Regions from separate parts of the Shewanella sp. POL2 genome, predicted to be linked through region 1. Evidence: predicted binding sites of a transcription regulator. Region 1 holds the regulator's gene; each other region holds the start of a gene.
What was found. The regulator ArgR, encoded in region 1, controls arginine synthesis, uptake and breakdown. The targets are predictions, from matches to a motif close to ANTGAATANNTATTCANT.
Positions count from the first base shown of each region.

Region 2: the regulator ArgR is predicted to act here: its motif matches at 5,464-5,481, upstream of SHEWPOL2_RS12140 (YjiH family protein).
Region 3: the regulator ArgR is predicted to act here: its motif matches at 9,089-9,106, upstream of argA (amino-acid N-acetyltransferase).

Region 1 covers NZ_AKZL01000038.1:4,997-15,861, forward strand. The annotation lists gene SHEWPOL2_RS11810 (FAD-dependent monooxygenase) at 1-288, opposite strand, end outside; gene ubiH (2-octaprenyl-6-methoxyphenyl hydroxylase) at 325-1,548, opposite strand; gene SHEWPOL2_RS11820 (UPF0149 family protein) at 1,655-2,230, opposite strand; gene zapA (cell division protein ZapA) at 2,456-2,758, shown strand; RNA gene ssrS (6S RNA) at 2,873-3,053, shown strand; gene SHEWPOL2_RS11830 (5-formyltetrahydrofolate cyclo-ligase) at 3,061-3,765, shown strand; gene folM (dihydromonapterin reductase) at 3,909-4,628, opposite strand; gene SHEWPOL2_RS11840 (DUF393 domain-containing protein) at 4,840-5,229, shown strand; gene mdh (malate dehydrogenase) at 5,325-6,260, opposite strand; gene argR (transcriptional regulator ArgR) at 6,551-7,021, shown strand; gene SHEWPOL2_RS11855 (NAD(P)-dependent oxidoreductase) at 7,143-7,775, opposite strand; gene SHEWPOL2_RS11860 (LysR family transcriptional regulator) at 7,895-8,797, shown strand; gene SHEWPOL2_RS11865 (Dyp-type peroxidase) at 8,862-9,803, opposite strand; gene ggt (gamma-glutamyltransferase) at 10,007-10,865, opposite strand, start outside.
Region 2 covers NZ_AKZL01000039.1:22,688-33,552, forward strand. The annotation lists gene yegQ (tRNA 5-hydroxyuridine modification protein YegQ) at 1-1,203, shown strand, start outside; gene SHEWPOL2_RS12115 (YfhL family 4Fe-4S dicluster ferredoxin) at 1,207-1,458, shown strand; gene SHEWPOL2_RS12120 (SCP2 sterol-binding domain-containing protein) at 1,544-2,080, opposite strand; gene SHEWPOL2_RS12125 (peptidase U32 family protein) at 2,219-3,220, shown strand; gene SHEWPOL2_RS12130 (U32 family peptidase) at 3,252-4,124, shown strand; gene SHEWPOL2_RS12135 (DUF998 domain-containing protein) at 4,140-4,859, opposite strand; gene SHEWPOL2_RS12140 (YjiH family protein) at 5,562-6,920, shown strand; gene SHEWPOL2_RS12145 (hypothetical protein) at 7,351-7,902, opposite strand; gene SHEWPOL2_RS12150 (serine protease) at 7,998-8,816, opposite strand; gene SHEWPOL2_RS12155 (hypothetical protein) at 8,928-9,548, opposite strand; gene SHEWPOL2_RS12160 (UDP-2,3-diacylglucosamine diphosphatase) at 10,125-10,865, shown strand, end outside.
Region 3 covers NZ_AKZL01000096.1:3,184-14,048, forward strand. The annotation lists gene SHEWPOL2_RS18775 (YicC/YloC family endoribonuclease) at 1-425, opposite strand, end outside; gene rph (ribonuclease PH) at 635-1,348, shown strand; gene pyrE (orotate phosphoribosyltransferase) at 1,445-2,092, shown strand; gene folE (GTP cyclohydrolase I FolE) at 2,186-2,836, opposite strand; gene SHEWPOL2_RS18795 (S9 family peptidase) at 3,106-5,091, opposite strand; gene slmA (nucleoid occlusion factor SlmA) at 5,226-5,819, opposite strand; gene dut (dUTP diphosphatase) at 5,851-6,309, opposite strand; gene coaBC (bifunctional phosphopantothenoylcysteine decarboxylase/phosphopantothenate--cysteine ligase CoaBC) at 6,306-7,538, opposite strand; gene radC (DNA repair protein RadC) at 7,658-8,335, shown strand; gene rpmB (50S ribosomal protein L28) at 8,457-8,693, shown strand; gene rpmG (50S ribosomal protein L33) at 8,700-8,873, shown strand; gene argA (amino-acid N-acetyltransferase) at 9,186-10,505, shown strand; gene SHEWPOL2_RS18835 (PH domain-containing protein) at 10,609-10,865, shown strand, end outside.

The DNA.
Region 1 (10,865 bases):
ATCGAAGGCGATTTTGCCAAAACCGTCTTTATCCCATACCGCCATTTTTTGATAGGGCGTCGCGCGGCTGGCATCGACATAGTGCCAAGCGCCGAGGTGCTCCAGCAAACGTTGGCTCGCCTTGTTGATGGCGCTAACCCTAAGCCTTGGCTCACCGCTCACGGCCTCTGTGTGGCCCGCATCGATAACGACAACATTAAGATCGGCCTGCGCCAATCCTATCGCGGTGGCGAGTCCCACCATGCCGCCACCCACAATGGCAATGTCATAGGCTTGTGAACTTAACATGGGTACATCCTTTTCGCGTTGCGATACCAGTAATGATTATTTCCAGCCCATCGCTTTTTGAGCGACGGGGGTTTTCAGTGGCGGGAACCAAGACAACAGCCGCAATCCTAGATTACGCCCAAGGGCCAGGGGCCAATATTGGTTAGAGAAGCCACGGACTAAAAATTCAATATTGCGAATAGTGCTGTTTCTATCCGCCTCACGGGCCTGCAAATAGCCATGGGTGACGGCGACACCGCCGATATCTTCACCCTGCTCTCGCGCAGTGTTGAGCACTTCAAGCAGGCTCACCACATCCCGAAGGCCTAAGTTAAATCCCTGCCCCGCAATCGGGTGTAACGTCTGCGCCGCATTACCAATAAATACGCATCTATGGTGAATAGGCCTTGGCATATAAGACAGGTTTAACGGATAAGCATGGCGCTCGCTGACATCGATAAACTGGCCGGCGCGATAACCAAAGGCTTGCTGCAACGCAGCCAAAAACTCAGCTTTAGGCGCGGTGAGCATCGCTTGCGCGCGGTGATTATCGAGTGCCCAGACGAGGGATAAACGCGGCTGGCCTTGGCTATCTGCCATCGGCAATAACGCCAGTGGGCCTGTTTCAGTAAATCGTTCGTAGGCCCAATGCTGATGCGGCTTATCGGTTTGTAGATTGGCGATAATCGCAGTTTGCTCGAACGCCACTTGGGTAATGGGCAGATTAAAACTGCTGCGCACCTTAGACTGCAAGCCATCGGCGGCGACCACCAGCTTGGCACAAATCCGCTCGCCGGAATCCAGCACCAGCGTGTGGCTGTCGATATCGGGAATTAACGCTGACAGTTTGGCAGGGCAATAGCGCTTAACCTGAGTTTTGTTAAGCTCGCTAAACAGCACTTGGCCGACCCTTTCCAGCTCGACGACTTGGCCCAGCGCATCTAAATGGAACTGACTGGCGTTGAGTTCCGTCATGCCAAAATGGCCGCGATCGGACACATGGATATCTTTGATTGCTGTGCCTAAATGCGCCAATTTTGGCCATAAACCTAAACGGGATAACTCGAAGATAGAACCATGGGCAATGGCGATAGAACGGGCGTCAAAACCGGGGTGATTGTTATCGGGAAGATGCGCCTCGATTAAGGCAATTGATAACGGTTTTTCAGTACCAGACAAACGAGCCAAAGCTAACGCGAGGGTCGCACCCGCCATGGCGCCACCGACAATGGCAATATCGACATTTTGAACTGAATTATCCATGTGCTCTGCTACCGTCATGGGGTTCTCATTCAAGCTATGGCATGGCTAAAAGCGTTTCGCCATCAGGATGTTAGATTTGAAAAACAATAAAAGGCGGAATCGCTCCGCCTTTCTCTTTTAGGGATTAATGGATCACCGCAGGATCATCACTCTCTTCATGGCTCGGCTCTGGGCCAAACTCGGAGTAACACAAAATCGCAGCAATGCGCACAAATTCCAGCAATTCAATATAGGCGGTTTCCGACTCTTCATCGTCGGTCACATCGAATTCCACTTGAGCGATATCGGCCAGATCTTTAATCACTTCACGCACTTCAGCGGAGGCTTTATTGAGCTTAGGCTGGATAATCGCAATGCCCGTTAAAAAGCTTTGCGTCCAAAGCGATAGCGCCTCAACTCGGTGACTGAGGGATTCTTCCTCTTCGGGAAGCAACGGCATAAAACCAAAATCAAAGTCACTCAAACGGGCAACCGAGTCTTGGAACAACTCACACACCAATTGATGTAAAGGTGCAGGCAAAGGCTGACCATCGTTCATCAGGTCAAATAACGGTTTAATCCACAAATCACCAGTTTGATCTACACCGCCGCAGATTAAACCCACAAGAGCACCGTGAACTTCCACGGGATGCTGACCAATTTCAGCCGCATCGAGGGCTATTTTTAAGCTTTCGATACGTAACGAAGGAGGGGTCGCCATATCAGATTCCAATCAGAATTTTCCAGCAGCAATGCTAGCAGAGTTAAAGACTTGAACCAACTCTGATCCGGCATTCTTAGGGTTGAAGATAAAAATTCCGGCAACTGCTCACACAAGCAGCAAACAAAACGGCGAATGTGCAATCCATCAGCGGCTTACCTTGCACTTTTAATATCAGCCCTATATAGTCCGCCCTATCGATGCCAACGAAAGGATCATCTTCGAATGAGTAACAGTGCAGTTGAAATCACCCTGCTGGGGCGCACCTACTCTATCGCCTGTCCGAAAGGTCAGGAAGATGCCCTACGTATTGTGGCTCAAGGGGTTGAGCAGCAACTCACCACCCTAAAAAATCGCACTAATAGCTTAAGCCGCGAAGAAATTGCCATTATGGCGGCGCTGAATATTGGCCACGAGTTGTACCAAGAAAAGCAAAAGAATAAGCATTATATGAAACAAATGGATGACCGCATCAGCCTGTTGCAGTCAACCTTGGAAAACGCCTTAGTTGAGCGTTCAACCAAATAGTTTTAGACTGTGCACTCGGTGCCAAGCACCATCTATCTGAGAAGAGTTGCACAGTGAATGGCTAACTGGCCTATACTTTTTTAAGCCAAACGATTAGCGATTCAATACCGTTTTTGCTCCCTGGGATGCAGGCCAACTGGTAATGTCCCTGTGCCGATAATTTTGATCTCAGGGTGAATGCTTTACTGACATTGAGCATGCTCGGCTCGTACCGAGAAGCCTTAGGAGGTAATCATTTACCCGCCTTGAACCTACGGTTCAAGGGCTACACCGGTAGCGGCATTCTGGGGAGCATCTTATTTATGTCTATCACTTCACCTGTATCAAACACTTCGGCCCCAACAGTCAAGGGGCCACACGGCACTCAGCCTGAAATTGATACCAAGTCGCTAAGCCCAAATCTAAGTCCAACGCTAAGCCTAAGCCCAACTCTCAGCCGCGCCGAATTACGCAAACAAATACGTTTGGCCCGCCGCTCACTTTCGACAGAGGTGCAAACCAAGGCAAGCCTTGCCGCAGGTCAACGAATGCTCGAAAAGCTCAGCGCGCTGAAGGCCCAGCATGTCGCGCTTTACCTCACCCACGATGGCGAACTTGCAACCGCCCCGCTTATCGAAGCGCTTTGGCAACAAGGTATTCAAACCTATCTGCCACGGCTGCACCCCTTTAATGCAGGGCAATTATTGTTTTTGCATTACCACGCCGACTCGGTAATGCTACCGAATCAATTCGGCATTTTAGAGCCACGGCTAGATGTGCGTAACGTTATATCCGTTGAGCAACTCGATGTGGTGATCACCCCGCTGGTTGCCTTTGATATCAAAGGCAATCGCATGGGCATGGGCGGCGGCTATTACGACAGAACGCTAGCTAATTGGCACAGCAAAGGCAGACCACTGCCGATGGGTTATGCCCATGATTGCCAGCAAGTACCGAGTCTGCCATGCGAACATTGGGATGTGCCCTTGCCGACCATCATCACCCCAAGTCGAGTATGGGAGTTTTGAAAAGTAGGTGCAAGAAACTAGAAGCTAGAGCGCTTCGCTGCTAGAAAAAGCAGAGCGTCGCTCCATAAGGGCTTCTTCTTGAATCTAGAATCTAGAGCCATGCAATGGCGTTCTAGAGGCCGCAGGCCGTTCTAGATTCTTTTTTACCTTAAATGCCGCCCACCATCGACATTGTGGCTGCGCCCCGTGACATAACGGCTCGCCAATAGATAATCCACTAAGGCAATAATCTCCTGATTTCCAGCTTCTTTTGGCAAGATGGCCTTGGCTAAGGTCTTTTGTCGATAGGCTTCATCATCACTTGGATTAAAAAGGATCATCGCCGGCGCAATCGCATTCACTTTGACCTCGGGCGCTAATTTAGCCGCAAAGGATAAGGTTAAATTATCTAGCGCCGCTTTACTGGCCGCATAAGCCATGTGCTTGGCACTGCCCTTTTCGGCCACATAGTCGGTGAAATGGATAATATCGCTGGCGCCAATCTCACCCTCGGCTCCCGCACGTAATTGCGAGGCTAAGGCTAGGTTTATTTGATAGGGTACGCTCACATGCACCTGCATCATGCGCTGCATCACCTCATGGGGGGCAAGGCTTGGGCTGTTGTCTGGCAACCAGTCAGAGGCATTATGGATAATAGCGCGGATTTTGGGGTATTGGCTCAATTGCTCAATCAGGGTTTGGAGCTGCGCATTATCGTAAAAGTCGCATTGCATTAAGGTCGCGCCCAAAGACTGCAACTCATCGATGCTGGGATAATGGCTGCGATAGGTGCCAATCACCTTGTGCCCTTGGGCGAGCAAGTGTTTCGCGAGGGCGTAACCAATACGTTTACCCACGCCAGTGATAATAATGGGAGCTGTCATATCCATCCTGTTATTTGCCAAGCACTGATTAAAAGCAAACGCATTTGGCAGATTGTTAATCGCACAATCACGTAATCACACAATCACGTCACTCATCGCAATTGCTTAATGCCTCTAGCCAAGAGTGTATAATAATTAAAACCGTAAACATGTCGATCTAAATGCCTGGCAACTGCGTATACTCAGGGACACACTGTAAGAGGTAGACCTAATGGAACTGCGGATTTTTTTCGATGGCAATTGCCCATTATGTAGCGCCGAAATGCGCCAACTCAAAGCGCGCGATCCCGACGATAGAATTGAACTGGTGGATCTTAATGCTGACAATTTCAGCTCAAGATTCAGCTATATCGATAAAGACTACGCCAATACCATTCTCCATGGCGAAACCGCCTCCGGCCAAGTGCTGCTCGGGCTGGATGTCACCTGCAAAGCATGGGCGCTAACAGGCACTCGCCCTTGGGTACAAGCGCTACGCTTACCGCTTATCAAACCTATCGCGGATTGGTGCTACCTGAGATTCGCCAAGCACAGATACCGTATTTCCTATCTACTGACGGGTAAAGCCCGCTGTGACAGCCAATGCCAACTCCCCAAATAGCGAGACTCAAGATTAAGAACCCCTGTTTAGAGAACAAAGTTTAAAGCATAAAAAAACGGAGCCATTCGGCTCCGTCTTCTCATAATTCAGAAGAATTACTTAACGAAATCAACGCCTAGTTTGATATCGCCTTTCAGCGTATCTAACATAGAATCACGGGCGTTAGCTTCGAATGCGCTCACTTCACCGTAAGGCAGTACTTTTTCGATACCGTTTTTGCCTAACAATACTGGTTGAGCGAAGAATTCAGCGTGTTCGCTGCCGCCGTCAACGTAAGCACATTCAACGATGTTAGCTTCGCCTTGCAGACCACGAACCAGAGACATACCGAAACGGCATGCCGCTTGACCCATAGACAGGGTCGCGCTGCCGCCACCGGCTTTAGCTTCAACCACTTCAGTACCCGCGTTTTGGATACGTTTAGTTAAAGAAGCCACTTCTTCATCAGAGAAAGTCACGCCTTCAACTTGAGACAGTAATGGCAGAATAGTCACGCCACTGTGGCCGCCGATCACGTTGATTTTAACGTCAGCAACGTTTAAGCCTTTTAATTCAGCGATGAAAGTCTCAGAACGGATAACGTCCAGAGTGGTCACGCCGAATAAACGGTTCTTATCGTAAACACCTGCTTTTTTCAGCACTTCAGCAGCAATAGCAACTGTAGTGTTTACTGGGTTAGTGATAATACCCACGAGCGCTTTAGGGCAAGTAACAGCCACTTTCTCGATCAGGTTGCGAACGATACCCGCGTTGATATTGAACAGATCTGAACGATCCATACCAGGTTTACGTGCAACACCAGCAGAGATAAGCACAACGTCAGCACCCACGAGGGCAGGCGTTGGATCTTCACCAGCAAAACCTTTGATTTCAACCGCAGTTGGGATATGACTCAAGTCAACCGCAACACCCGGAGTTACCGGTGCGATATCGTATAGAGACAGTTGAGAACCCGCAGGTAATTGAGTTTTTAACAGTAGGGCAAGAGCCTGGCCGATACCACCAGCAGCACCAAGTACAGCAACTTTCATAGTTATCTCCGTTATTTCTCGGATATGTGTGACATGGATCTAATTTGCGTTGGCGTCACATTACTGGAATGTCACGCTAATTTCAATTATCCCTTAGTCGTTGATTCAAAGATTTACTAAAACAGCGCGTTGCAATGTTGAATATTTACTCTAGTTCAACAAATACATTTATAAATGAATTAGCATAAAGTGAGTTAACTGCATTTTTATTCAGTCATTATGGTTATTTGTTGACAGTTTAACCAAAACTATTCAGAATAAGCCTGTTTTTTTGAATAAAGAATAAGACTATGCAAACGACCAAGAATCAGGATGACCTTGTTAGAATTTTTAAGGCGATTTTAAAAGAGGAGCGCTTTGGCTCCCAGAGTGAAATCGTCACCGCCTTACAAGCAGAAGGCTTTACTAATATAAACCAATCTAAAGTGTCTCGTATGCTCAGCAAGTTCGGTGCCGTGCGCACTCGCAACGCTAAGCAGGAGATGGTTTATTGCTTACCTGCCGAATTAGGCGTGCCCACTGCGGGCAGCCCGTTAAAGAATTTAGTACTCGATGTTGACCATAACCAAGCGATGATTGTTGTCCGCACTAGCCCAGGCGCCGCACAATTAATTGCTCGTTTGTTAGACTCCATCGGTAAACCTGAAGGGATTTTGGGAACCATTGCGGGTGACGATACGATCTTTATTTGTCCATCTAGCATTCAAGATATCGCCGATACCTTGGAAACCATCAAATCTTTATTCAACTACGCAGAATAAAAAAACAGGTCAGCTTGCTGACCTGTTCTATTTCCACTGTACGCTTTTCAGTCCAGGATTACCCTAATTTCAGGGCTTGTGTCCCGCTTACGTTACAGTATTTAGCCGAAACTCCTCAGCCTTAGTAAGCCACACTGATCCTTTGATTGGGATGCGCCGCTTTTTCTGCTTCATCGAGCATGGCTTTGGCGTAATCACTCACCGAAATCCGGCTACGGCCATTTGCATCGGTAAAGAAGCTATCGCCACCTAAACGGTAAGAGCCTTCGCTTGCACCAGGGTAGATCTCTGCCGCTGGGCTGACAAAAGTCCAGTTAACAGTGGTGTTGGCGGCGCGAAATGCCTTTAATGCTTCACCTTGAGCCAGAGCTTCATCCTTATAAGCGGGCGGGAAATCTGGGCTTGAAACCAAGGTTACTCCCGGTGCCACTTCTAGACTACCAGCCCCACCGACCCACAATAAACGTGGCACTTTAGCCTGTGGCAATACGGCTAATAGATTATTAACTGTTTTCGCCACTAAGCCGTGATTCTGCTCGGCGCGGCCGCCCACTGAAGCAATTAACACATCCACGCCTGCAAAGGTTTCAGCGGTTAATGGCTGAGTCAGGTCAACACTACGCACTTCTGCCGCCGTTTCACCAAGCTTGCTTGGGTCACGCACTAAGGCAACGACGTCATGACCACGGCTTAAGGCTTCATTTAAAATGGTTCCGCCAATCCAACCCGATGCACCTAATACTGCAATTTTCATTTGATAAGTCTCACTGCTGATTTAAATTGAGACCAGTTTACTTGCGATACTTAGCGTGATAAATATCGATAAATGAGCAGGATTGTTTCAGATTGAGATACTAATGGGTGTAATTATATATGGATAAAATCGCCGCCATGCGTAGCTTTATCGAAGTGGCTAACTGTGGCAGCTTTACTAAGGCCGCAGAACACCTCGATCTCAGTCGTTTACAGGTTTCTCGCCATATTCAAGAAATTGAGCAGTGGCTCAGTTTACGCCTGCTACACCGCACCACCCGCAGCGTTAGCCTGACCTTACAGGGTGAAGAAGCCCTGCAATATTGTCAGCGGGTGCTGAGCGAAGTCGCCGCAATGGAAAGCCGCGCCCATAGTCATAACACTGAATTAGTCGGCAGTATTCGTATTGCCACACCCGTCGGACTTGGGCAGCACAGTCTGTTTGATGTGGTCGATCGCTTTATAAAATTGCATCCTAAGGTCAATATTCAGCTGTTAATGTCGGACAGTTTTGCCCAGTTGGTGGATGAGCGGGTGGACGTAGCACTGCGCTATACCGAGCAGCCAGATGAGAATCTAATCGCCCGTAAACTGATGAGCATTGATGCCGTTTTATGTGCTGCGCCCAGTTACTTGGCTCAAGCCGAGCCGTTAACCCTCCCTAACGATCTGCTCAGCCATAATTGCCTTATCCATAGTTCGCAGCAACATTGGCAGCTACTCAAGGAGCAACAGAGTGAGCTGATTAAACCTATGGGGAATCTGATGGCCAATGAAATGGGAGTGCTGGTCAGCGCCGCGTTGCGCGGGCATGGGATTGCCTACTTGCCCTGTGACTTAGCCAATCCCTATCTGGCCAGCGGTCAACTGCAAGAAGTGCTCCCCGAATACACGGCGCCAGGCCAAACCCTCTGGGCCGTGTACTTATCTCGCAGCTACCAACAAGCGCTAGTGCGCGCCTTTATCGATTTTACCGCTCAGCAATGGCAGCTCGATATCAATAAGTGGACAGCGGCGAGCTAAGCCCACAAACAAAAACGCACTGAGGTTTTAAGGCTCAGTGCGTTTAGTCGCGATTTGCTAAGGGTTAATTATCGAATTGCATCAAAAAATCTAAGCTTGGGGCGAAGAAAGAAGAACCCGTCAATGCGCTGGTGAAGTGCATCAAGTGATCGTGATTACCCGCACCATCGCCAAACACCATGCTATGGAGCATCTTCTCGAAGTGATCCGGTGTGCGGCAGGTTGAAATAAACATCAAACCTTGTTCTTTGAGCGAGCCGTAAGGCATGCTCTGGCGCAAAATCTCGATGGACTTGCCGTTTTCATCCTTGAGGTTTACCCGCTTGATATGGCTGGTTAATGGCTTATCTTCCGACTCGTATTCGATGTTGTCTTGCTTGGTACGACCGATAATATCTTCTTGCTTTTTAAGCGGTAATCTATGCCACTTACTCAAGTTGTGGGCGTACTTTTGTACGTGAATATAGCTGCCGCCCTTAAATTCAGGGTCTTCATCCCCAACCAAGGCGACCTCTTGGCGATGACGCCCTTTCGGGTTTTCGGTGCCATCCACAAAGCCCGTTAAGTCGCGACTATCCATAAATCTAAAGCCGCGCTCTTCTTCCACTAGCTCGACTAAGTCTTCGAACATTTGGCTGATTTCGTTGGCGACTAAATGCAAAATGTCGTAACGATCGCAACGAAGATGCACAAACAGATCGTATTCGATAGCAGGCGCCTCGCGGTTACCCGCCTGCATCGCCGGGAAAGGCTTAAGCATTTCTGGGCGAGCATCGGGATAGAGACTGTCCCAATAGTTGGCGCCTATGGCCACAAAACCATTGAATGCACTGTCGGAATACTGATCCGTCAACTCATAAATATACTGCGCAACGTTGGCAATACAGGGACGCAATTGCGATTCAACGTTATCGTTGTCGCTCGCATTAAACATCAAATAGACGCTATGTAAGTTTCCCTCTGCACACACACCTAACTGTTCACGCGGCATATTTTGAATATCCATCTGGTTATCACCCTGTTGTCGATTCATTTTCGGCAATATTATCCGCAACTTTACCTGAAAATGACATTAAGTAACGCACAGTTTGTCCGTCTTTGTGATGTAAAGGCCTTTTGAGGCTGAAATATAAAAATTGACGAGGCCATTACGCCTCGTCAATGTTGTCTATTCTGCATTCGCTTCAGTAGAGCAAAACGAGTGATGCGTTAATATCCTGCAGCATAACCATCCTTTCGGCTTTCGGATGCACCGCGGTAAACGCCAGTTTCAGCATTAAAGCCAATGGCTTGATAGCCACCGAAATCACCGAGAACATCGCGAAGCACATGGCCTTTCTTCATCAGCTCACGGCGAGTTTCGACGGGGAAGCCTGATTCAAGGCTCACATAGCCACCGTCATTCATTATCTCCCCCGTAGGCTCAGTCGAACCTGAGTGTAAAATTCTGGGGGCATCACCTGCTTCTTGCAAGTTCATTTTAAAATCAATCAGATTGATAATAATCTGCGCATGCATTTGCGGCTGTGTTGCACCGCCCATCACCCCAAAACTGAGCCAAGGTTTACCGTCTTTGGTCACAAAGGCGGGAATAATGGTATGGAAGGGCCGCTTACCCGGCGCATAGGTATTAAATCGACCTTCGGTGAGATCGAACATCTGCCCGCGATCTTGCAGCACAAAGCCGAGATCCGGCGGCGTCATACCTGAGCCCATGCCGCGGTAGTTACTCTGGATCAGCGACACCATGTTGCCGTCTTTATCCGCGGTAGTGAGATACACAGTATCCCCATGTTGCAGCGCAGGATTGCCCGCATCGACACTCTTAGCCGCCTTGTTTAAATCAATTAACTTGGCGCGATCGTAATTATACTGCTGCGAGATCAACTCTTTTACAGGCACCTTGTTAAAGGCCATATCGGCATAAAATTTCGCGCGATCGGCAAAGGCGAGTTTTTTGGCCTCTACAAATAAGTGCACATATTCGGGACTATTAAAGCCCATGGCGGCGACATCGAAGGGTTCCATAGTTTTTAAGATCTGTAGCGCGGCAATCCCCTGACCATTT
Region 2 (10,865 bases), on a different contig from region 1:
GCCCATGCGTTAGGTAAAAAGCTTTATGTGGTGAGTAACATTGCCCCCCACAACGCTAAGCTCAAAACCTATATCAAGGATATGGAACCCGTAGTGGCGATGAAGCCCGATGCGCTGATCATGTCAGACCCAGGTTTAATCATGATGGTACGTGAGGCCTTCCCTGAGCAGGTGGTGCATTTATCGGTACAAGCCAACGCCATTAACTGGGCATCGGTCAAATTCTGGCAGACCCAAGGCATTAAACGGGTGATTTTATCCCGCGAATTATCCTTAGATGAAATCGAAGAAATTCGCCAACGTTGCCCCGATATCGAGTTAGAAGTGTTTGTCCACGGCGCCCTGTGTATGGCCTACTCGGGCCGTTGTTTGCTGTCGGGTTACATCAATAAGCGCGATCCAAACCAAGGCACTTGCACTAACGCCTGCCGTTGGAAATACGATGTGCACGAAGCGCAGCAAACTGACTCTGGCGATATCATTGCCACCCCCAATGCGGTGCAAATCGAGACGCCGACCTTAGGCGCGGGTCCTGCGACCGACCAAATCTTCCTGCTGCAAGAAGCCAATCGCCCCGGTGAATATATGCCAGCGTTTGAAGATGAGCATGGCACTTATATCATGAACTCTAAGGACCTGCGCGCAATCCAACACGTTGAGCGTTTAGCCAAGATGGGTATCGATTCGCTTAAGATTGAAGGTCGTACTAAGTCGTTCTACTATGTGGCCCGTACCGCCCAGCTATACCGTCAGGCCATCGACGATGCCGCCTCAGGCAAGAGCTTCGATCGCAGCTTAATGAACCAACTAGAAGGCTTAGCGCACCGCGGCTACACCGAAGGTTTCTTACGTCGCCATGTACATGATGAATACCAAAACTACGACTATGGCTACTCGGTTAGCGATACCCAACAATTTGTCGGTGAATTAACCGGTAAACGCAATCTGGCTGGCCTTGCCGAAATCGAAGTGAAGAACAAATTCTCTGTCGGTGATAGTGTTGAATTAATGACGCCGCAGGGCAATATCAGCCTTACTATCGAACAACTCGAAAACCGCAAAGCCGAAGCGGTTGAAGCGGGATTAGGTTCGGGCCATACCGTTTACTTGCCCGTGCCGAAAGAGGTTGATCTGAACCACGGCATTTTACTGCGTAACCTGCCTCAAGGTCAGGATACCCGTAACCCACACGAAGCAGGCTAAGGCATGGCATTACTGATCGACGACAGCTGCATCAATTGCGACATGTGTGAACCTGAATGCCCAAATCAGGCCATCACCATGGGGGAAGAAATCTATGAAATCGACCCAGACCGCTGCACCGAATGCGTAGGCCACTACGATAAGCCGACCTGCGTCTCCGTCTGTCCGATTGATTGTATTGACCCAGACCCTAACCGCGTCGAGTCCCACGACGAGCTGTTGGTCAAATTTGCCATTCTCACGCAAAAAATTTGAGTGAGTGTCAGCCGTTTAAACTTAACAAAAAGCCCCGCAATGTAAGCGGGGCTTTGTTTATCAGTTAATTACAACCACGTTCGCATCAGCTTAAGCTTGGGGATTTAGCTAAAATCACCGTCGGTTTTGCCTCAAGCTGCAAATGCACAATGGCATCGGCCAGCTTTTCAACGCTTAAGCGGATCGGCGCAGGTAAGCTAGCAAACTCGATACTAAGCAGCAGGTTTTTCACCTCAAGCCCTAACTCGGTATCGCCTTCAATGCTCAGTTTACGCTGGAAAAACAGCGTATCAGGGTCTTCTTTCGCCGCCGCAACCAACAATAATTCCGCAGACTTGGCACTAAACGTCACTTGGGCATCGGTCAGTTCACGCACCTGCCAACGGCCATCGAAACTCACTTCAAAATGCAGATTTAGATCTTCAACTCGAATCGCAACCCACTTACCTGCCAAAAAATCTAACTCGCCATCTTCGGCCTGCGATGCCAGCAACTGTGTTAGTAGCTGGCTTAGCACCTTAGCCTTGAGGCTAAAGGGCACTTTAGAGAGTGGTAAACGGATCAGTTTTGGGGTGAGTTCTAACAATTGTTTAGCAAGATTAGCTGAAAAAACAGCGGACATAAGCAGTTACCTAAGGATAAAAAACACTATATCTCCCAGTTTACCGAGATTTTATGATCTTAAACCTGTTTTAAATCAATTCACCGCCATTCAATCTTCCCTACACTCTGCCCCTGTTATTTTATCGGGAGCACCATTATGGAGTTGTTGTGTCCAGCAGGAAACCTGGCCTCGCTAAAGTCGGCGCTGCAGGCCGGAGCCGATGCTGTCTACCTTGGGTTAAAGGATGATACCAATGCACGTTCATTCGCGGGCTTAAACTTCACCCCTGCAAAATTACAGGAAGCCGCCGAGCTCACCCATCAGCGGGGCAAGAAAATCTTCCTCACCTTAAATACCTTTCCTAAGCCGAATGAGGAGCACCGTTGGTATCAAGCTATCGACTTGGCGGCCAGTATTGGCGTTGATGCCTTAATCGTTGCCGATCTGTCGCTGCTCGACTATGCCCACAGGCAATATCCGCATATTCCGCTGCATTTATCGGTACAGGCCAGCGCCACCAACTTGGGCGCACTGAGTTTTTATAAAGAGGCTTTTAATATCGCGCGGGTGGTATTACCCAGAGTGCTGTCGATGAAACAAGTACGCGACCTCGCCAAGGTCAGCCCTGTCGATTTAGAGGTCTTTGCCTTTGGCAGTCTGTGCATTATGGCCGAAGGCCGCTGCCACTTATCCTCCTATGTTACCGGTCAATCACCAAACACTGGTGGCTCTTGCTCGCCAGCGAAACACGTGCGCTGGCAGGAACAGGGCAAAGACAGATTGACCCGCCTCAACGAGGTCTTAATTGATAAATCAGGGCTCGATGAACAAATGGGCTACCCCGTGGTCTGTAAAGGCCGTTATCTCACCCAAGACGATGATAAACCGCAATATCTGCTCGAGTCTCCCACCAGCTTAAATACCCTTAGCTTGCTGCCTGAGCTTGCCAAGGCGGGCATAGTGTCACTCAAGATTGAAGGGCGTCAGCGCAGCCCTGCCTATGTAGAACAGGTGACTAAGGTTTGGCGCCAAGCGATTGATACCTATCTTCATCAGCCAGATAAATTCCAGACTCAGGCCCATTGGGAGCAAGCCCTCGCGAAAGTCTCCGAAGGCCAAATTACCACCTTAGGCGCCTACGAGCGTGACTGGCAGTAGCCCTAGCGATAACCACGAAGAAGAAACGATTATGAAAATTTCCCTCGGCCCACTGCTCTATTGCTGGGAAAAACAACAGGTCATCGACTTTTACCAGCAGGTGGCCAATAGTCAGATCCCGTTAGTTTATTTGGGTGAAGCCGTCTGTAGCCGTCGACGCGAACTCAAATTTGGTGACTATCTCGAACTGGCCAAAATGCTGAAATCTGCGGGTAAAGAGGTAGTGCTGTCAACGCTCGCCCTTATCGAAGCGCCCTCGGAATACACAGAGCTTAAACGTCAGGTCGATAATGGCGAATTTAGCATTGAGGCCAACGACATGGCGGCCGTGTATCTCGCCAAGGAGCACAAGCTACCCTTTGTCTGCGGCGCCAGCATCAATAACTACAACCGCGCCAGTTTAGATATTTTGCAGCGCTTTGGTATGCAGCGCTTTGTGATGCCGGTAGAACTGTCGAAGACTTGGCTTAGCCAAGTGATAGAGAACAAGCCCGCATTCGAAGTCGAAGTGCTCGGCCATGGCTACTTGCCGCTCGCCCACTCGGCGCGTTGCTTTACCGCTAGGCATCGACATTTGTCGAAGGACAGCTGCGAAACCGTTTGCCGCCAATACAGCAAGGGTTTACTAGCGCAGACGCAAGAGGCGCAACCTTTACTGAGGTTAAATGGCATTCAAACCCAGTCGGCCAGCTGTGTCGATTTACGCAGCGAAATCAATGAAATGATAAAGGTTGGCGTAGATGTGTTTCGGGTTTCGCCCAGCAGCGTAGCCTGTATCACTAAAGCCGATGCGCTGGTCGAGGCGTTAACTAGCAAGGCAACGGACGCTCAGTTTCCTCTTAGCGATGAGCACTGTAATGGCTACTGGTTTGGCGAAGCAGGGCTAAAATCCTTGGTCAGATAAAAGACATAGCCTACTTCACTCAAGCGTTTGCTGCTGGGTCAATGTGGGGATACATGATGGTGGCGTTAATAGCAGCGCCACCGTCCAACTTAATAGACTCCCAAGCCCAATCCATTCCAGCAATGCAGGCCACCATAAATCGGGCCTTGGCAATTGCAGTACCATTTCTTGATAGAAAGGTCTGTCTCCTTCCGTTAAGCCCAATGCTAACAGCGGCACATAGAGAAAAGTCATCATACTGAGCAATACCAACAGCGCTAATAATATCGTCAAGCGCTGACGGTGCTGCGAGCCGAATCCCACCCATAGTAGATAACAAATTGCACTTAAGCTGCCAAAGTAGAAAAACCATTTAAGTGCGAGGATATGCAAGTGATACACATTGACCGGAAATAGCCCAACACAGGCCAAGGCTAAAAACGTCAGTGCTAGAGCGCAAAAGAAAGGATACCCCCAAAACCCGCTTACAGTCTGTAGGGAGGAAAGACAATAAAAAACAACGCTTAAACTGCCAAAAAACAAACCGCCATTGAGCACCACGGCAAAGCTAGAATGGCCATAGGTTCCCAATTCACTCAGTGTATGATTTAAAAAATTGAAGGAGCGTGTTTCAGAGTAATCAAATCCGAATACTGCCACACAGATCCCCAGCATCAATCCAAAAATACCAAGGAAACCAAACTTAGTGGCAAGTGCCGAGCCCCTTGTTGCCATATTCATTTTTATAACAGTCATGGATAATTTAGCCAAACCAAAGTAGTACTAACTTACATGGAATTACAAAGAATTAAAGCGGCCCCTATCCTCTTTAGCGTAATATTTTATTTCATCACTATTCGCGATTTTTTAGTCATCGCAAAAACACTCCGAATTTAGTCATTTTTCAATAAAATATATGCAAATCCAAAGTTAAAAATGAATAAATAATCACAATAAATTCAATTATCGCTGTATCGTCCCAAAAGGTTAACCCATCATTGCCACCAGTGTTAGTTCGCTCACATTAAGTTAGCAACAACTGAAGCCCCGATACGATTCATGGACAAAAAAGCATCTAAAAGTGTATTTAGTGAAGATCCATTGAGAAAATTTTGAACAAAATATCACAAAAAAACCAATAACCCCAAGAGCAAAACAACTCAATAAACAATTCGCAACATGACAATGTAATCACTTGATTCAATAAAAATAAACCGCATCAAAACGTAATTTCGCACCCAAATCATTCATTAGAAATCGCCCAAATAACTATGCTATTTTGCTGCTTATCTCAAACAAATTTCCGAATCGTTTTACATGGCGGCGCTAAGCGAGTAATCTTCCCCCTTCTCGATTTTGAGTTGAATTAAAATGCACCTCACCCCAGCAAAGAATGCGGTTTTGAGAGAGCATTTATTCAAGTTTATTTGTGCGACTCGTACTTTAAGGTGTACACCATTGGCTACTGAACATAAAAACCGCAACATTAAGACGATACTCACCTTTATCGTCCCTTCGCTGATCGGTCTGCTGCTGTTTATGACCCCTATCAGCTATAACGATGCGATAACGATTCCCATCGCAATCATCTCTAAAGCACTGCAAAGCGTGTTAAGCGATGTATTAACCTTAATCGTGACTGTGATTGTTGTCGCCATGGCCTTTGCCTCTGTGCTGACAAAGTTACTCAAACCTAAGTTTGTGCTGAACAATCACTTCCTCAATGGTTTACTCAACATCAGCCCGCTGTGGCTTACCACCCGTGTCGTTGGCGCTGTCTTTATCGTGCTGACCTACTTTGGCATTGGCCCTGAAGCGATTAACTCCTCAAGTACTGGTGCCTTAGTGCTGAACGACCTGTTACCCGTACTCTTCTCGGTGTTTATCTTCGCCGGTATGTTGCTGCCACTGCTATTAAACTTCGGTCTATTAGAGCTATTTGGTACTCTGCTGACTAAAGTGATGCGCCCCGTGTTTAACCTGCCAGGTCGCAGCGCCATCGACTGTATGGCCTCTTGGTTAGGTGATGGTAGCGTTGGGATCCTGCTGACCAGCAAGCAATACGAAGCGCGTTTTTACACCCAAAGGGAAGCCGCGGTTATCGGTACCACCTTCTCGGCGGTGTCAATTACCTTCAGCTTAGTGGTGATCTCACAGGTGAAGTTAGAGCATATGTTTGTGCCCTTCTACCTGACTGTGTGTTTAGCGGGTTTTGCGGCGGCCGTGATTGTACCTAAGTTACCGCCACTGTCGTGGAAGAAGGATAACTATATCGACGATACGCCACGTCAACCCGATGATGAGATGATCCCCGCAGGACACGGCGCACTCTCTTGGGGCTTTGATAAAGCGCTCGAGAAAGCGGCCAGTGCTGGTGGTATCAAAGCCGTCTTAAATGAAGGTATTAAAAACGTTATCGATATGATATTTGGCATTCTCCCTGTAGTAATGGCCATTGGTACCACGGCGCTGATCATCGCCGAGCATACGTCCATCTTCAATTACTTAGGTATGCCGTTTATTCCGTTACTGGAACTGCTGCATATCCCTGAAGCGACCGAAGCCTCTAAAACCATCGTTGTCGGCTTTGCCGATATGTTTATCCCGTCGATTTTAGCCAGCTCTATCGAATCGGATATGACCCGCTTTGTGATTGCTGCCTTATCAGTCACACAGCTGATTTACATGAGTGAAGTGGGCGCGCTGCTGATTGGCAGTAAGATCCCAGTGAATTTTGTTGAGCTATTTGTCGTGTTCGTACTGCGTACCTTAGTGACGTTGCCAGTCATTGCTGGCGTGGCTCATTTGCTGTTCTAAGCGCAACATCACCTAAAATATCAAGGGGAGTCAGATTAACTGACTCCCCTTTTTTATACTGTCCAAACTCCACTCGTAACCACACAACTCAGTTTAAGAATAAAAGCAAAATAGCCATTTGATCTGCTCAACGAGTTTATTGTCATTGTTTCCCCAGTGACTCGCCGTGAATATATCCCTATAGGCTCGACGGCGACATCCATGTCGCCAACGGTCACTGATGCCCCAATGCCAATTTTAACTACCCATTTGCCGTATGTACGCAAAAAGCTAAGGGACAAAAGCGTGTCAGAACCTCGGCTGCATCAGGCGAATTTCGGATAAAAATTTCTATGGCGATAACGGCGTTGTAATCGGCAAAAAATTGTTGGCTAAAATTTTGTGAGGCACGAACAAAGCCAACGGTTTTTTGTTCGCGTTTACAACTTTGTTAGCTGTGCGCTGCGCGGTCATTGTAAATGTTATCGGCTCGTTCAAAAACAGCTCTGTGTTCATTTGAACATACCGCAACTTCAGCCCAAGTAATAACGGCGTCGAAATTCCTAACAGTAGTTGCTTTAGGCCTGTATTTCGATGAGCACAACCCTACAAGATAAACTTGATTCCAAGGTAGCTCACTACTCTGTATCATTTCTTTAGCAAGAACCATCTTTTCGATTTGATTAGGGCTAAATTTTTGGTTTGCTTTGGCCTCAACCAATACGATTGATTCATCAGAAAGAACAAACACATTATCGAATGTCTGTTTCTCAAACGACTTATCTTCACGACCAATATATCCCTCTTTCGCTAAATCTCTGAATAAACATATTTCATAGCCACTATCTATTATTTCAACACCACTATCCAAACCTAGCTTATTGATTAACAACGTTTGAAGCGGTTCACGATCGCTGACATACGCATGATGCAGAGATGAAGTAAAAAAAACTTCCGTTCTTGTTATTTCACTTAATTTTTTCATATACATTTGAGAAGCCATGAGATGAATTGCTATTGACACCTAACGTCTGAAATAAGCGGCGCGTGGTAGCGCGTCCGGCGCCGAAGGCGCGAAGTTAATTGATTTGTTAGGCATTATTTCAGCTTCCCTTCAAAGGCCAACAACTGCTCCGCCTTTATGATGATCCCTAAATTATTCGGAATTCCTGCAACAGCCACTGCTCGTTGTTGCGTTGCAACTGGAACAACTATTACATCACCTTGCACCGTATGTTGAGGTCCTGCGTATAACACCCCTAAAAGCTTTATCCTAGACCCCATCACAAGCGCATTACGAGTTTGGTAATTACCGATCTCAAACAGCAGAACAGGTGAGCCACTGGAGCCAGGAAAACAAGCCGCATCAATCAAAAACTCTTTCTTTCCGTTCCAATCTCTTTTGTAATCAGATGCCAAAACACCTTTTCTGAAAATTGGAAGGTTATTAGCCTTGTCCCATAATCCGTTAGGATAGCCAACCATTAAAATATTCTCTAACCCGAGCATATCGTTTAGATCGGCCTCTGTGGGAATAAGCTCCTTATCCAGAGTTATAAAATAAAACTGGGTGTTTGTTGCTTCAGCTTCCCGGATTAGCGGCGCTATAGGCATAACGCATAGGTCAACTTCATTATCAGGATGTGGTAGCCATCTTGCTTGAAAGTTATCAAGCTCAAATGATTTTGAGTTACCAATATCAGGACCACCTTCGGCATTTCTCAAGGTTAGGAGAAATCGACCTCTGGTTGCCCCTTCTATTACATGCTTGTTGGTTACGATAACAGGGATATGTTGATCACCGTTTTTATCCAAGCTATAGAAAAAGCCAGTACCAGTACCAACCCCACCACCTTTCATATCACATTCAATTCGTACAGTGCTATGAGCAAATTGCTCTGCGGGACTCAATTCCATGTGTATATCTCCTGATGCCTAACGCCTCTAACACCGGCTTGGTGAAGTTGGCGGCTTTTTTGCGCAAGCGAAAAAGGTGACAGCTTTACCAAGTCCGAGTGCTTTGACTTGTTATGCGTGAATGGCACGAAGCTCATTTACCAAGCCTTTATATTCTTTGCCCACCAAGCCAAGGTTTTGATGGAACCGAAAACCAGACTTCTTTATTTGAGCAGCGTCAAATGCTTGTCCGGCATGATTGGCAGCCTGCTCAGAGTTGCCACTTTCTGCGGAAATTATTGCCTTTGCTGCATGCCAACGAAAATGGTCAACTGGAAACATTAACCGCTCCTGATGTTCATCTAGGACTTGGTTGGCAGACTGATATAACTTAGAAAGTTTGTTCTCAACGATCACTAGCGGATAAAGAATATATGCATCGGTCTTTAAATTTGGAAATACCGACTCTCTTTCTAAAGCCTTGCCATAAGAGTTGATTGCATTTTCGAGCTCACCCTTAGCGATATATGCAGTTGCCATATCACAGTAAGCCTGAGCATGGTCGAAGTCATCGTTAAGCTCGAAGTATTGTTTGAGTAGCGAAAGTGCAATATCAGGTTCTGTACTGGCAATGGTGCAAGCCTGGATTCGCAAATACTGCTCTTTTCGACGAGCACGCTTTAGCTTCTCGAAGAACTTGCTTTCAATTTCTTCGCTCCACTCTTTGTTTCTATACCAGTCTTCGCTACTCACTCGGTATTTCCTTTACGCATAACATTTTATTCGTGCGCATGCGCGTTTACCTCGTTGGACCAGTGAAAACGCGCACGGTTAACTATCTGTATGCAAAGAACTTATCAGCTTTCTTCCAAATACACCATCTGGAAAAACGCGCATGCGCGTTTTCCAAACCTATTATCTAATCCATGTGATTTATATGTAATTGATTATAAATATATTTATTTGTATTCAAATGTGAAAACGCGCACAAAGTTAGGATGAAAATCATCATTTTTAAATATGACTGTATGCCTATCCAGCCTTTAGTCATCTGTATGAATTGCAAAAGTTGAGTTATTAAGGATGAAAACTTTTAGGCAAGAAAGTCTGCTTTTAGATGCACCACAGACAACTTGTTAAATCACTTTGGGGGCAAAAATGAGTTAACTCAATCTATCGACAGTCAATGCACCCAGAACGGAATCTTGTTGGGTTAACTCCAGCCTAATCCACTCTTTTGTCATCTGCATGTCACTTAAGCTTCATCATTCAGTCAAAGCCCGTCACTAATCTCTAAGGCAGTCAACAGCCGCATAGGGTGAATATGAGATGACTGGAGCTAATTACAGGGGACTTGATCGCACGCTTATCGACGCACTTAAGGCTCCCCGCAACGCTTCCCGTAACACTCCTTCCAACTCTTCCGACAATGCTCCATCCAGTGTTAACGCCACTTCCTTCTCAACCCCACATATTGCCAACGCCAGCAATGCCGCAAATAACCAAGCCATCACAGTTAACGCCCTCTGGTTATCGGATATCCATCTAGGTTGTAAGGATTGCAAAGCCGACTATCTGTTAAGCCTATTAAATACCGTGCGTTGTCAGCACTTGTATCTGGTCGGCGACATTGTGGATTTATGGGCGCTCAAACGCCGCCTGCACTGGCCCGAGAGCCACAATAAGGTATTACAAAAGCTGATTGAACTGGCACAAAACGGCACTCAGGTGATGTACCTGCCGGGTAACCACGATGAGCTAATCAAGCCCTATGCCGAACTGACGCTGCTGAATATCAAAATTGCTCGTCAACATATTCATCAGGGGATTGGCGGCCACAAACTATTAATGCTGCATGGCGATCAGTTCGATGCAGATGTTTGCGTTGGCCGCTTCTACGCTATCTTGGGCGATCACCTCTACGACTTACTGCTGTTTCTCAACCGCAACCTCCATCGCCTGCGTGAGCGTTTAGGTTACCCGTATTGGTCACTTGCCAGCTATATGAAATCACGCGTTGGCAAGGCGCAGACGGCTATAGCCCGTTTTCGCCAAGCCGTGGTGAATTAT
Region 3 (10,865 bases), on a different contig from region 1:
ATGAATTGGTCGATAGCTAAGTCGAAGGCGGTCATTAAATCGGCACCAACCGCGTCCATATCCTGCTCAGCACTAGAAAGTACTCCTGGCCAGCGCAAAATATCGGTGAGGTTGACTTCGCCTTGTCCGGCTTCTTGTTTGAGCCAACTAGCGGCGTCGAGTAGCTGTTTGGCTAACCCTTGGTTTAATTTAAGTTCGTTATTGCTGTTATCGGCTAATTCGTAGCGTAAATTGACCTCGACTTTACCGCGGCTTAAGCGTTTACGCAGGCGGTCGCGCAAAACGGGCTCGAAGCTGCGGAATTGTTCTGGCAGACGTAGGTAAGTTTCGAGATAACGCTGGTTGACTGAGCGAATTTCCCAAGAGGCAGTGCCCCATTGTGCTTTGTGCTCAATGCGAGCGTAGGCTGTCATGCTTTGGATCATGGGTTGTCCTAGTGGTTTAATCGTCATAATGAGAGGCGATTATAGAGTCAATGGCTTTAGGATTAAAGGCATACCACTACTCGCGAGGAGGATTAGGTGTTTGTGTGACGAGTTTGCTAGAGAATCACCCTAAGCATGGCATCTATAGGCACAAAACCCTATAATATGCAGCCAAAATCGGTCAATGACTCAGAATACAGGAATTTCGCATGCGTCCAAGTAACAGAACGCCAGCACAAACACGCCCCATTACTATCACTCGCCAATTTACGGCCCATGCCGAAGGTTCTGTGTTAGTCGAATTTGGCGAAACCAAAGTGCTTTGTACCGCCAGTTTTACTGAGGGTGTACCGCGTTTCCTTAAAGGTCAGGGCCAAGGCTGGGTAACGGCGGAATACGGCATGTTGCCACGCTCAACCCATAGTCGTATGGACCGTGAAGCCGCTCGTGGTAAACAATCTGGCCGCACGCAAGAAATTCAACGTCTTATCGGCCGTGCGTTGCGTGCCTGTGTGGATATGAAAGCGCTGGGTGAAAACACCATTGTCATCGATTGTGATGTGATCCAAGCTGATGGTGGTACTCGCACCGCGTCAATCACTGGTGCTTGTGTCGCCTTAGTGGATGCGCTTAACTGGGCTCGTGGTAAAGGCATTATTAAATCTAACCCGCTTAAGTTCTTAATCGCTGCGGTCAGCGTGGGTATCTACAACGGTGAAGCGATAAGCGACTTAGAGTATGTTGAAGACAGCGCAGCCGAAACCGATATGAACGTGGTAATGACAGAAACCGGTAAGATTATCGAAATTCAAGGCACTGCCGAAGGTGAGCCGTTTACTCACGAAGAGTTGATTGAGCTACTTGGTTTAGCGAAGAACAGTATTCGCGAAATCGTCGATGTGCAGAAAGCCGCATTAAATTAATTGTTATTGATAAAAAGCCCCGTTATGGGGCTTTTTATTAAATCAATATTGCTATAACCCAATAAAAATAGAACGTTAAAGTCGTAAGGAGAGATTGTGAAAGCCTATCAACGTGAGTTTATTGAATTTGCCCTAGAGCGTCAGGTGTTGCGATTCGGCGAGTTTACCCTTAAATCGGGCCGTATCAGTCCTTATTTCTTTAATGCTGGCCTATTCAATACTGGCCGTGATTTAGCCCGTTTAGGGCGTTTTTATGCGGCGGCGTTAGTGGATTCTGGCATAGAGTACGATCTGTTGTTTGGCCCTGCTTACAAAGGTATTCCGATTGCGACCACGACAGCGGTGGCTTTGTGCGAACATCACGATATCGATATTCCTTACTGCTTTAACCGTAAAGAGAAAAAAGATCACGGTGAGGGCGGTAGCTTAGTCGGTAGCGAGCTTAAAGGTCGGGTGATGCTGGTGGACGATGTGATCACTGCGGGGACGGCGATCCGTGAGTCGATGGAAATCATCGAAGCTCATCAAGCGCAGCTGGCAGGCGTATTAATCGCGCTGGATAGACAAGAGAAGGGCAAGAGCGAATTGTCAGCCATCCAAGAGGTCGAGCGTGATTTTGGCTGTGGTATTGTGGCGATTATCAAGCTTGCGGATCTGATCAGCTATTTATCTGAAAAACCAGGTATGGAAGCGCAACTAGCAGCGGTAAGCCAGTACCGTGAGCAGTATGGCATCGAGGCCTAATAAGGCTTAAGCGTGTTATAAACCGCTAAAACAGAAACGCTGCAATTCAATAAGAATGGCAGCGTTTTTTTATATCTCACACAAAGTAAGGTCTTACTTCGACTGGTGTAAAAACTCGGCGCGGGTCGCTGGGTTGGATTTAAAAATACCACCTAAGGCCGTCGTGGTGGTGGAGCTGGTGGAGTCCATTACGCCGCGGGATTTTACGCAGTAATGCACCGCATCCATTTTAACCGCAACATCTTTAGTTTCGAGCAAGGTCTGCAGCGCGACTAACACTTGCTGAGTTAAACGCTCTTGTACCTGAGGACGTTGGGCAAAGAAACGTACAATGCGGTTAATCTTTGATAAACCAATAATTTTTTTACGTGGAAGATACGCAATGGTTGCCGTGCCATCAATAGTGACAAGGTGATGTTCACAGGTACTGGTCAGGCTAATATCCTGTACGCGCACCATTTCATCAAAGCCCATTTTGTTATCAATCACAGTGATCTTCGGGAAGTTCGCATAATCTAGACCGGAGAAGATTTCGTCGACATACATTTTGGCGATGCGGCGTGGGGTATCGGCAAGACTGTCATCAGAAAGATCCAGTGACATGAGCGTCAGAATTTCCTTCATATGGTGTTCAATCTTGTCCTTACGCTCTTCAGGAGTAAACACACTGGGGAGCATGGGGGTTTCAAGTCCGCGCTCTTGCAGGGCGGCCTGTACTTTTACTGCTGCTTCACTTAATGACATTTTTATCCTCCACTACTTCAGTAGCGGCTATCACTGAAAACCTAGCACTGGTCGCTGAATATCAGCAATCAGGTGCGCTAGGGTATAAATCGATTCGTTGTCACTTGGACAAGAACAAGGTGGGGCAGAATAGCGCGAATTGCGGATAATTCATACCAAAAAACGCTCACGCTGAAGATGAAAAAGCCGATAGTCCTTATCGATTATCGGCTCCTTGGGGCGCTAAAACATCATTATCTTGATGAAGATAGCTTTTATTTTAGTTAAGGCTAAAGTTTCAGGTTAGTTTTTAAGAAGCTCAACATCTGATCGTAATACTTGGCTCTATGAGTATCGTTATAAAAACCATGACCTTCGCTATCCATCACCAGTTTTTGGTAGGGATAATTATGGGCTTTGAGGGCTTTTTCGAGTGATTCCAACTGTTCAATTGGCGCTCGCTCATCTTCACCACCGTGCACCAGTAAGAGGTTCGCTTTTAATTTAGCAACGTTTTCAGAGGGAGACATGGCTTTTAGGGTGGCTTTATCTTGGCCAAGTACGTCCTTAAGATAGCTTGTTCCTGAACGTGTTCTGGCGATGTCACCTTCATTAAACATCAACTCCAGATCATACACACCGGCAACCCCTACCGCGCATTTAAACATATCGGGCGCCAATACCGCGCTTTGTAGTGCGCTATAGCCGCCAAAGCTACCGCCAGCGATACATACCCGTTCCTTATCGGCAAAGCCTTGGTCAATGACGTATTGAGTTGCGTCTATTATGTCGTGCTGAATATCGGAGCCCCATTTTCGATAGCCAGCTTGCTGGAAGGCCTCACCATAACCACCTGAGCCGCGGAAGTTAACCTGCAACACCGCCATGCCGTTTTTAGCAAGTAATTGATTTTGTGGATCAAATCCCCACCAGTCACGAATGCCATGGGGACCGCCATGGGGATTAACGACCAAGGGTAAATTTTTGGCTTCTTTGCCGAAGGGTAAGGTTAAATAGCCATGTATTTTCTGGCCATCGCGGTTAGTGAAGCTAATAGGTTTGACCTCCGCCATTTGCTCTGGGTCGAGCCATTTACGGGCGGCGGATAGATACTCTAGCTTGAGCTTTTTCGTATCAAACACATAGTAATCACCGGGATTGCGGTCATTAAATGCAATCACCACCAATTGCTCACCATTACGGGTTTCGCTGACAATCCGTACTTGATGCCCAGGTAGGGCAGCAATTAAATCCTTAAGTAGTTTGGCGTGGCTGTCGTTGTTATCCACAAAGGCATAGCTTGGATAGCCATTTTCAAACTCAACGGCATAAAGCTGCTTATTGGTACCGTTGATCCAGAAGTTATTGGGATCAACGACCTCATCTTGAATGATCTCGGCCTTCTCGCCTGTTTCGAGGTTGATGCGATAGACGCCTAAGGTTTCAGTGCCTACTCGACCCGCAGCATAGATGGTATTTTTATTATCAGCGAAGGAGATCGGTGTAAAATCACTTAAGCCAAGGTTGAGTTTATCGGTATTTATCCACTCGCCATCTTTGCGGTAAAACACTTTAGTGATGTTTTTGCTGTCTTTCCCTGCCACAAAGCGGACTTCACCATCATGGTCGGTCATAAAGCGAGCTTGGCCTATGGGAGAGCCTGTGATGCGTTTACGCACCCCGCTAAAAAGGTCAACGCGGTAGACATCCTGAGGCGTTTCACTCAAGTCAGGGGCACCAGTCCATGGGAGCGCATTGACCAGCATATAGCGTTCATCATCCGGAAGAGGATCCAGAATGAATGCTGTGGCATTTATGGCGGTGTTTTTCTTGATATTTGAACCTGTCTGTTGCTCACCGCTGTTATATCCAAAGAGATATTTAGGGCGAGAACCATCGGCGTTGACCGCCATTAATTCGCCGTAGTATTGGGGCACATCGCTCCAGCCCTTAAGGTATTCTTTTGCCAGTACAATACGCTCGCTATTGGCCCATTCATAGGTGCCTACCTGGGCGTTGCTTGGGAAGCGAATCGCATTCAGCAGTTTTTTGGTTTGAGCATCTAATACTATGAGTACATTTTTACCCTCAACACTGGTAATTGCACTTAAGTATTTGCCGGTAGGTGATATTTTCACATCAGCGTACTCATCACCGCGACTGAATAATTGTGATTGTGATAATGCATTCTTGGCCGATGTTTCAGCCGCGAATGTGTTGATTGGCATGATGGGTAAGCAAATTACGGCCAATGCAGCAAATGGCAAAGATTTCATCTGACATCCTTGTAATATTATTGTGGTTTTAGTTTTAACAATGTGTAAACAAGATTAAAGCAAAAGCACTACTGATACAAGGAGTCGGGATAAAAGAAAGGACGGTGATTACCGTCCTTTATGTTGATAAATCATTAGCTTTGCAACAGCTGATGCTGAATAAAGCGCCACTGTTCATCGAAGTGTTGTGTGGGTTTTAGTTTAAACTCACTGCGGACAAATTGAGCAATTCGCCCCTCTGCGAAGGCTAACAGCAAATTAGCTAAAATAGCCTCATCTAAATTAAAGCCTTTGCCTTCTCGCAGGGTCTTTTCCCGCAAAATTTGCTTAAGTTGAGTTTCTATTTTTGCAAATAGCGTACTAATGCGGCTACGCAGACGCTCATTTTCACCTAAAAGCGCATCACCATTGAGGACGCGCGAGATCCCTGGATTACGCTCGGCAAAAATCAGCAGTAGTTGCAGCACCAGTTGACAGCGTTTCATGGTGTCTTTTTCATCATCCATGATGATGTTGATACGAGAGAGTAATGACTCTTCAATAAACTCAATTAACCCTTCAAACATCCGCGCTTTACTCGGGAAGTGGCGATAGAGTGCCGCTTCCGATACGCCCACTTCTGAGGCGAGTTTAGCGGTGGTAATACGTTGTCCTGGGCTGGTTTCTAGCATTTGTGCTAGGCATTGCAGTATGTGTTCACGACGATTAATTTTTGGGCTTACAGCCATTGCAGTATCCTTCGCTCAATAACGATTCAGGTTATTTAGTGCCAGAATGGCCAAATCCACCTTCACCACGGTCTGAGCTATCGAACTCATCAACGAGTTTGAATTGTGCTTGTACCACAGGGACAAACACCAGTTGTGCGAGACGATCACCGATTTCTAAGGTAAATGGGGTATCGCTGCGGTTCCAACAAGAGACCATTAAGGGCCCCTGATAATCCGAATCGATAAGCCCAACCAGATTTCCAAGGACGATACCGTGCTTATGCCCAAGGCCTGAACGCGGTAAAATCACTGCTGCAAGGCCTGGATCTGCTACGTGGATGGCGATACCCGTTGGGATTAACTGAGTTTCTCCTGGGGCTATCGTCATTGTGGTATCTATCATGGCGCGAAGATCCATGCCTGCGCTGCCTGGTGTGGCATAGGCAGGCAGCGGGAATTCAGAGCCAATACGGGAATCGAGGATCTTTAATTCAATCGGTGTTTTCATTTGTGTTGTTTTTCTTTCACTATCAACGAAAGTAATTGCCGAGCCAACGTGAGTTTATCGGTAGCAGGCAAATCTTGACTACCCTGTGGCCAGAATACGCGCAGGGCATTGGCATCGGCGTTAAAGCCTAGACCAGCAACGGATACATCGTTTGCCGCGATCATATTCAAATTTTTACGTTTGAGTTTATCGCGGGCGTAGGCTTCTACATCATGGGTTTCGGCGGCAAATCCCACCATAAAAGGACGGTTTGCCAAGCTTGCGACCGTCGCTAAGATATCAGGATTCCTCACCAGCGCAAGTTGCATTTCTTCCGCTGACTTTTTGATTTTACTGGTGGCAATATCGCTGACGCGATAGTCAGCAACCGCCGCACAGCCGATAAAAATATCTTTTTTATCAACATGGTTCATCACCGCCTCGAGCATGTTTTGCGCCGATTCGACATCGATTCGTGTCACCCCTTCAGGCGTGGCTAAATTTACGGGTCCTGCGACCAAGGTCACAACTGCGCCCATATCGGCCGCGGCCTTCGCTAAGGCAAAGCCCATCTTGCCTGAGCTGTGATTAGAGATATAGCGTACAGGATCGATGGCTTCGCGGGTTGGGCCTGCAGTGATCAGTACCGATTGGCCTGCTAGCGGTTGTGACTCCTGTTCAGCATAGACATCTTTTGTTGCAAAAAAGCGACTCGCGAGTTCGGCAATTTCGAGCGGTTCGAGCATGCGGCCAGGGCCCACTTCACCGCAAGCTTGACTGCCACTTGCCGGTCCCCATAGGGTGTAACCACGGCTTTGTAAACTGGCTAAATTGGCTTGAGTGGCGAGATTACGATACATCTGCTGATTCATTGCTGGACAGAGCGCAATTGGCGCTTCAGTGGCAAGACAAGTGGTTGTGATTAATTCATCCGCCATGCCTGCATTGATACGGGCCAGTAAATTCGCCGTTGCAGGGGCGATAATGACTAAATCGGCCCAGCGCGCCAGTTCAATATGCCCCATCGCCGCTTCGGCAGCGGGATCGAGTAAGCTCGATGATACCGGATGCCCTGATAAGGCTTGCAGTGTGAGTGGGGTAATAAATTCTATCGCACTTTGGCTCATGACCACACGTACATCAAAGCCGCGTTCTTTTAAGCGGCGCACTAAATCCGCACTTTTGTAGGCCGCAATGCCGCCACCAATACCCAGCAGGACGTTTTTCGTTATCAGGCTCACAGACATCATCCGAGATTGAAATAATGTCGCCAACCATACCACAAAGCGATGAATTGGCGTGACTGTCCCAGTTCAAAAAATCTCGTCCATACTTGCTAAAGTAAAAATATGCGACGACAGGAGGTCACATGGCGATTAAGGATTGGCCAGAGGGCGAAGGGCCGCGGGATAAGTTATTGCTAAAAGGCGCCAGTCATCTCTCGGATGCCGAATTACTGGCGGTGTTGTTGCGTAATGGCCTGTCTGGGCTGAATGCCGTAGACCTTGCCCGTTCACTTATTCAAGAATTTGGTGGTTTAAGAAGCTTACTTTGCGCACCAAAGCATCAGGTGTGTCGACTTCCTGGCGTGGGACCTGTAAAATACGCCCAGCTTCAAGCCGCGGCTGAATTAGCGAGGCGTGTGGCACAAGAAAACCTGCAGAGAGGTCAGGTTTTGACAAATCCCGATTTAACTCGGGATTATTTAATGAGACAATTAGCTGACCGCTCCTATGAAGTGTTCGCAATTTTGCTGCTGGATAGCCAGCATAGAGTGATTCAGTTCGTCGAATTATTCCGCGGAACAATAGATTCAGCCTCAGTGTACCCACGTGAAGTGGTCAGCTTAGTGCTGGAGAAAAAGGCTGCTGCCGTCATAGTGTGTCACAATCATCCGTCTGGTATTGCCGAGCCCAGTCAGGCTGACAGACGAATAACTGAGCGATTAAAAAATGCGTTGGCAACCATAGATGTATCCCTGTTGGATCATATGGTTGTTGGTGATCGAGAGATAGTTTCCTTCGCGGAACGAGGCTGGATTAATTAATCTAACACTTGATCTTCACTCTGTGATCGTGTATAAAATGCGCCCTCTTTGTGCCTCGGGCGACGGCCATACGAGGCACATTAATGCTCGAGCGTTAAAATTGTTTTTGGAGAAGATTGACATGTCAAGAGTATGCCAAGTTACTGGCAAGAAGCCGATGGTTGGTAACAACCGTTCGCACGCAAAAAACGCGACCCGTCGTCGTTTTTTACCTAACCTACAAAACCACCGTTTTTGGTTAGAAGAAGAAAAACGTTTCGTACAGTTACGTGTATCTACTAAAGGTATCCGTCTGATCGATAAGAAAGGTATTGAAGTTGTTGTTGCTGAACTTCGTGCCCGTGGCGAGAAGGTGTAATAGATCATGGCTAAAGCTAAAGGTAATCGTGAGAAGATCAAATTAGTTTCTACAGCTAAAACTGGTCACTTCTACACAACTGAAAAAAACAAGCGTAACATGCCAGAAAAAATGGAAATCAAAAAATTTGATCCAGTTATTCGTCAGCACGTTATCTACAAAGAAGCAAAAATCAAGTAATCCTTGTTTAGTGTTTCGAGAAAAGCCCCTTATCTAAGGGGCTTTTTTTTGGCTTTTCGTCATCAAGATGAGATAAATCTGTCCCATATTTGGCGATTGCGACTAAATCATATTTGGTTAAAAAAATGTGACCATTTATCAAAAGTGCAATTTTTTGAAAATATAAGCACTTTATTGTATTAAAACTGCATTTTAATGAGAATAAATTCTTTATTGGTGAATTAAAATGCAATACTATACGCGGGTTTTCGTTATTCACTCCTGGTAAGCCATTTTGGGGTTACCAGCTTAAATATGAGGTGTAAACAACGCGTGCGTACCACTGAACTGGTTGATGGATTTCGTCATTCTGCCCCTTACGTTAATGCCCATAGAGGGAAAACCTTTGTGGTGATGTTGGGTGGCGAGGCTTTAGCACAAAATCAATTTCGCGGCATTTTGAATGACGTGGCGTTGTTACACAGTTTGGGTATTAAAGTGGTGTTGGTGTATGGCGCGAGGCCGCAAATCGATGCAGCGTTAGCCGCCAATGGGATTGAACCCGCCTACCACGAAGGTGTACGTATCACGGATGAAGACTCACTCAAAGTCATTAAGCAAGTCGCGGGTGCATTACAGTTTGATATTACCGCGCGTTTATCGATGAGTTTAAGCAATACGCCGATGCAAGGTGCGCAAATTAACTTAGTCAGCGGTAACTTTGTGATTGCTCAGCCACTGGGCGTCGATAATGGTGTGGATTTTTGTCTAAGCGGCAAAGTGCGCCGTATCGATACTCAAGGGCTTAAGCGTCAGCTCGATAATCACTGTATCGTGTTGATGGGGCCGATTGCTGCATCCGTCACTGGCGAAAGCTTTAACCTCACGGCTGAAGAGATTGCCACTCAGGTTGCTATCAAGCTGAAGGCCGACAAGATGATTGGCTTTAGTTCGCAAAACGGCATTCTCGATCGTAATGGCGATGTGATTGCTGAATTAATGCCAAATGATGCGCAAAATATTCTGGCTAAGCTTGCTGAGCAAGGTTCTGCCTGTGTGGGCACGATGGCTTTCCTCAAGGCGAGTATTGATGCGTGCCGTAATGGCGTGCCCCGTTGTCATTTGGTTAGCTATCTTGATGATGGTGCCTTGCTGCAGGAGTTGTTTTCCCGCGAAGGCATAGGTACGCAAATCGTAACAGAGAGCGCTGAGCGTCTGCGCCGCGCGTCGATTAGTGATATTGGTGGAATCCTCAATTTAATCCGTCCTCTGGAAGAGCAAGGCATTTTAGTGCGCCGAAGCCGTGAGCAGCTTGAGATTGAGATCGAGCAGTTTATGTTGATTGAGCGTGATGGCTTAGTGATTGGCTGTGCGGCTTTGTATCCGTTCGAAGAAGATAATGCCGGTGAGTTTGCTTGCCTTGTGGTGCACCCTGATTATCGTGATGCGGATAGGGGCAGTCTGCTGCTGAAAAACATCATAGGTCAGGCGCGTCATCGGGGTTATTCCCGTTTGTTTGCCTTGACTACCCGCAGCATTCACTGGTTCTTAGAACATGGCTTTGTGATTGAAGATGTGGATGCATTGCCGCAGAAGAAAAAGCAGCTGTATAACTATCAGCGCCGCTCTAAAATTCTCGCACTTGATCTGTAAGCTTTTTACGCTTGATAAGATGCCAGCCTAGCGCTGGCATTTTTGTTGACATAATATGTCTTTGTTGGCAGATTAAGCTTTTCTTCCTTAAGGACTGCCCACCATGGTGACTCAGTTTTTCTCTCTCGCGCCTCTGACTCAAACTTCAATTTTAAGCTTTATTATCTTGCTGTTAGGTTTAGCTGGCGTACTGTGGATGTTGTGGGTTAAACCTATGCCGAAAGTGGCTAAATCGGCGAGCTTAGGCATCTTGTTAGTAATGATTGGCGGATTTTCTTGGGTGTTTTATCAATCCCATAATGCTGAAATCGCGTTAACCGACACCGAGCTAAAACTCGATATTCCCTTCTATAAAGTGCA